2 regions of the Arthrobacter sp. BL-252-APC-1A genome follow, and region 1 is predicted to be linked to the other one. Evidence: predicted binding sites of a transcription regulator. Region 1 holds the regulator's gene; the other holds the start of a gene.
What was found. Region 1 encodes Rex, which represses fermentation and respiration genes when NADH is low (regulators of the CRP and FNR family bind a similar motif). Its sites were predicted from a motif close to CTTGTGAANNNNTTCACAAG; they were not measured.
Positions count from the first base shown of each region.

Region 2: the regulator Rex is predicted to act here: its motif matches at 1,082-1,101, upstream of FYJ28_RS16380 (queuosine precursor transporter).

Region 1 covers NZ_VULS01000002.1:44,062-46,445, reverse strand. The annotation lists gene FYJ28_RS02930 (hypothetical protein) at 1-592, shown strand, start outside; gene FYJ28_RS02925 (redox-sensing transcriptional repressor Rex) at 600-1,310, opposite strand; gene FYJ28_RS02920 (glutaredoxin family protein) at 1,431-1,694, opposite strand; gene FYJ28_RS02915 (HAD family hydrolase) at 1,761-2,384, shown strand, end outside.
Region 2 covers NZ_VULS01000015.1:27,799-30,182, reverse strand. The annotation lists gene FYJ28_RS16390 (hypothetical protein) at 1-346, opposite strand, end outside; gene FYJ28_RS16385 (TetR/AcrR family transcriptional regulator) at 339-1,034, opposite strand; gene FYJ28_RS16380 (queuosine precursor transporter) at 1,224-1,964, shown strand; gene tgt (tRNA guanosine(34) transglycosylase Tgt) at 1,980-2,384, opposite strand, start outside.

The sequences.
Region 1 (2,384 bases):
TGACACCGCTTCTGAGGCAACCACGACGGCGCCTGCACCGGCGGGAAGGAAGTCCCCCGCCCGGCCGCGGCCGGCAGCAAAAACCCCGCCGCGTCCGGACCACCGCCCGTCCCCGGTTGCAGCACCCGCCCCCGCGCCGCGGATCACCGACCGCAGGTCCCGCCGTCGGGCGCCCCTTCCGGTGAACCTGGCGGCCCTCCTCATCACCGGGGGCGGCGTGCTGACCCTGCTGATCGGGCTCCGGGAGGCAATGGACCCCCAGCGGGCGGCACCCGCCGCAGCATCTCAGCTGGAGGCGCTGGGCGTCCCGGTGGAGACTGTCCTGTCAATGGCCCGGGTAGCGGACGCGGCCGTGGCTGCTGTGGCTTTCGGGTTCTACGTTCTCCTGGCATCGCTTATCCGCGACGGCCGGAGCTGGGCCCGGGCCGGCTGTGTCGTGCTGGTAGCCGCGGCCCTGTTCTTCGGATTCAAGGACCTGGCGTACCAGCACGTCACAGCTGGAGTACTGGCAGGGCTGGGAACCGGTCTGCTGTTTATCCCGCAGAGCGCCCGCTACTTTGCTTCACGGGGAAACCGGCTAGTTCCAGCCTGAACAGAGCTCAGCGCATCAGGCGTGCCTGGGCGTCCGTCGCCAGGGCGGCCACCTGGGCACGCTGTGCGTGATAGGCAAGGATCTGCAGCTCCGTGGCCATATCGACCTTCCGGATCTGTACCTCCGGCGGGGCCTGGAGAACAACCGGGGCAAAGCTGAGGATGCTGGTGATTCCGGCCTTCACCAGACGGTCACACATTTCCTGTGCTGCCTCCGCCGGGACGGCAAGGACCGCCATATTGGCCCTGGTAGTCTCCAGTACCCGTTCAAGGGAGTTCACCGGGCTGATCCGCAGCCAGCCGATTTCCTGTCCAACCGTCATTGGATCCGCGTCGAAAAGTGCCACTACTTCGAACCCGCGGGTCCCGAACCCCGGATAACCGGCCAGGGCACGGCCCAGATGCCCGGCGCCCACGATCGCGACCCGCCAGTCGAGGGTCAGGCCAAGCGCCGCAGAAATCTGGCCGCTGAGGTACGGAACGTCATACCCAACACCGCGGGTCCCGTAGGAACCCAGATAGGAGAGGTCCTTGCGGAGTTTGGGCGAGTTGACGCCGGCTGCCTCCGCGAGTTCCTCTGAGGAGACCCGTTCCACGCCCTCGGTCAGCATGGTGCCAAGCACCCTCAGGTACACGGTCAGGCGGGCGAGGGAAGCCGGCGGGATATGCCGTCCATGCGCGGACGCACCAACGGCCGTTACATCCTGCTCATCCGGCATACTCACTTCTGCAACTCCGTTAGCTACTGGGCAACTGGACGGTCCTGCGGACCGCCAGGCCCGGTAAGCACCCACTCTAGGACCGCATCCGCTTCCGCACCAAGTGTGTTTGGCCCCCGGTTACGCGGACAGGAGCCGGCGCAGGCGCGATTCGTCGATCTGCCAGAAGTCACGCTGCACACCGTCAATCATCAGGACGGGAATCTCCTCGGCGAACCGTTCGAGCAGCTCCGGGTCATCTGCAATCGAACGTTCCTGCCAGGGAACTCCGAGATCCGCGGAGACCCGGTCCAGAACTTCCCGGGCAGCCTGGCACAAGTGGCATCCCGGACGGGTCAGCAGAAGCAATTCGGGCACCGCGGCGTCGGGAAGGACATCATTCATGACTTCCAATTTAGTCTCCAAGCCGCATATCCGAGGCCGGGAGCTCTTTTTCAGTAGACTTCTTCCATGCCCCGATCCATGTTTGTCCGTGCCGACGATTCTCCGGCCGCGGCAGGCAACCCGGGAGAGGCCGCATTCTTCGACGTAGACAACACACTTATGCGCGGCGCCAGCCTCTTCCACGTGGCCCGGAAGATGTACCAGAAGAGGGTCTTCACTCTCCGTGAGGCCGCCGGGTTTGCAGCCAAGCAGCTGCGCTTTATGCTCCAGGGCGAAAACCTGAAGGACGTGCACAGCGTCCGGGACGCCGCGCTTGCATTCGCCACGGGCCTGGCCGCGGAAGACGTCCGGATCCTGGGCGAGGAAGTCTATGACGAGATGATCGTCTCCAAGATCTGGCCTGGAACCCGTGCGCTGACAGAACAGCACATGAGGGCGGGACGTCCGGTCTGGCTGGTTACCGGCACGCCGATTGAAGTGGCTTCAGTAATCGCCAGCAGGCTCTCCCTGACGGGGGCCCTGGGGACCGTTAGCGAAGTCAGTGACGGACTCTATACCGGCCGGCTGGTTGGCGAATTCCTGCACGGACCCGCGAAGGCCGACGGCGTCAGGGTACTTGCGCAGCAGGAGGGCCTGGACCTGGACCGGTGCTGGGCATACAGCGATTCCTACAATGACGTGCCGCTGCTC
Region 2 (2,384 bases), on a different contig from region 1:
GAACCAGAAAAAAGGCCAGGACATGGAGCCACTGGTTGGGAACGCCGCGCAGCATCAGCCCCAGGACCAGGCCCACGGGCGCAGCGGTCGGGAGTCCCATGCCGGCGGCATAGAACGCCGCAATCACGATGATCCAAAGGTAGCCCCAGAAATCCCGCGAGGTTCCCCACCCAATCGCTACGGTCGCCATCACAGCGACCAGCAGGCAGGCAATGGCGTACCCGGTGACAAAGGCAACGGGGCCGAAGGTGACGCGAGGGGCGAGCAGCATGGGCGCATTGGCGGAGGAAGCGGCACTGTCGGTGCCCGCTGTGGCGACACCGTCGTCGTCCGCGTTTTCAGTCATGCGATCGTGCTCCTCGCAGCAGCTTCACCACATCTTCCACGATATTGCGCACAACCGGTAGGCGGGAGAGGATCACGAGCTTGGCGACCAGCGGGGCCGTGTTTGCCACCAGGCGGCGGGAGCGTGCCTGCCCGGGAGAGGAGTCGTAGACCCAGAAGAGGGTGACGCCCATGTGGACCAGCCATAGCAGTTCCGGGAGATCGTCGCGGACCGCCAGCGGGGGCTGCGGGCGCGCAGCCTGCACGGCCTGGCGGTAGACCGCGATCGACTTGCCGCGGCCGACCTGTGCCGCGTCCGCCTGCACTGCCTGCGCCGCGCCAGTGCCCTGGCGGGTTTTCTGCGGCGCCGGGAGGGCTGCGGTCTTGAGGAACTGATGGCCCAGGGAATGGTACGGGGCAAGGACATCCAGATTTGCCTGCAGGATGACCCGCAGGTGTTCACCCAGGTTGTGCCCTTCGCGCAGCAGCGGCAGGGCGGCGGAGCGGTGTTCGTCCTGCAGCGACCGGTAGAGCTCGGCCACGATCGCGTCTTTGGAGGAGAAGTAGTAATAGGCGTTTCCCGTGGAGACGCCGGCCGCAGCGGCGATGCCGCGCATGGTGGTGCGTTCAAATCCCTGGTCGCGGAAAAGCTGCGTCGCGGCCTCTACCAGCCGCTGCCGGGTGGCTTCACTCTTTGACCCGGCGGCCATCGGTCCTCTGTTCCTCTTATGTCCTTCTACCCGCAAATTACATCACATTCTTGAACATGTTCAAAAATGTGGCGCAGGAAAAAACATGGCAGAATTGACGCTGGTCCTCTGGGCCGCCCGGGACAGCGGGCAAGTGCTAATACAGCCGGGCGTGAGCCCAGGCGAACCACTAACCGAAACGGGAAAACCATGTCTTCACCAACCCCGGCTGCTGCCCGCCAGGCACGCCCCGCACCCAGCTACGCCTCTCGGGGAAGCTCGCATTACGACCTGATCCTCACCCTGATGTGCGTCGTGATCATCGTTTCCAACATCGGAGCCTCCAAGGGCGTGGTGCTGGGCCCGGTCTTCGGCGACTTCAGCATCATTACCGACGGCGGGTTCTTCCTCTTCCCGCTGGCCTACATCCTGGGCGACGTGATCAGCGAGGTCTACGGGTTCAAGGCCGCACGAAGGGCCATTTACATGGGCTTCGCCATGGCCGCGTTCGCGGTGCTTTCCTTCGCGGTGATCATTGCCCTGCCGGGATTCGATGATGCCTACGGCGTCGAAAAGCAGGCCGCCTTCGAAGCAGCCCTGGGGCCGGTCTGGCAGATCGTGGCGGCGTCGCTCCTCGGATTCCTCGCCGGGCAGCTGCTGAACGCGCTGGTACTGACCCGTATGAAGGCGCGTTTCAGCGAACGCGCACTGGTGGGACGGCTGATGGCCTCCACTGGGGTTGGCGAATTCGCGGACACCCTGATCTTCTGCGCGATTGCAGCACCGGTGATCGGCATCACCGACGCGGGGCAGTTCGTGAACTACGTGATCTTCGGGTTTGTCTACAAGACGGCCGTGGAGTTCCTCTTTGTCCCGGTCACCTCAGCGGTAATCAAGGCGATCAAGAAGCGCGAACCGACTTACGGCAAGTCTGCCCCCCAGGAAGCATAGCCTGCGGGGCCGCGCCTAGCTGTAGTACTTCCGCAGGACCTCGTCCTTGAACTCGAAGAACGTTCCGTCCTCGATTGCCAGGCGCGCGTCGTCGACCAGCTTTACGGTGAAGCGCTCGTTGTGGATTGAAATCAGCGTGTGGCTGACCATCTCATTGGCCTTGAACAGGTGCTGGATGTAGGCGCGGGAGTAGTTGGCGCACGCATAGCAGTCGCAGCCGTCCACGAGCGGCCCGAAGTCCCGCTTGAACTTGGCATTGGAGAGGTTTTTGCGGCCGTACGGCGTGTAGAACGCCGAATTGCGCGCCACACGGGTGGGGGAGACACAGTCGAAGGTGTCGGCTCCGTTTTCAATCGCGGTGAAGATGTCATCCGGCTCGGAGATGCCCAGGAGGTGCCGCGGCTTATCCTCCGGCAGTTC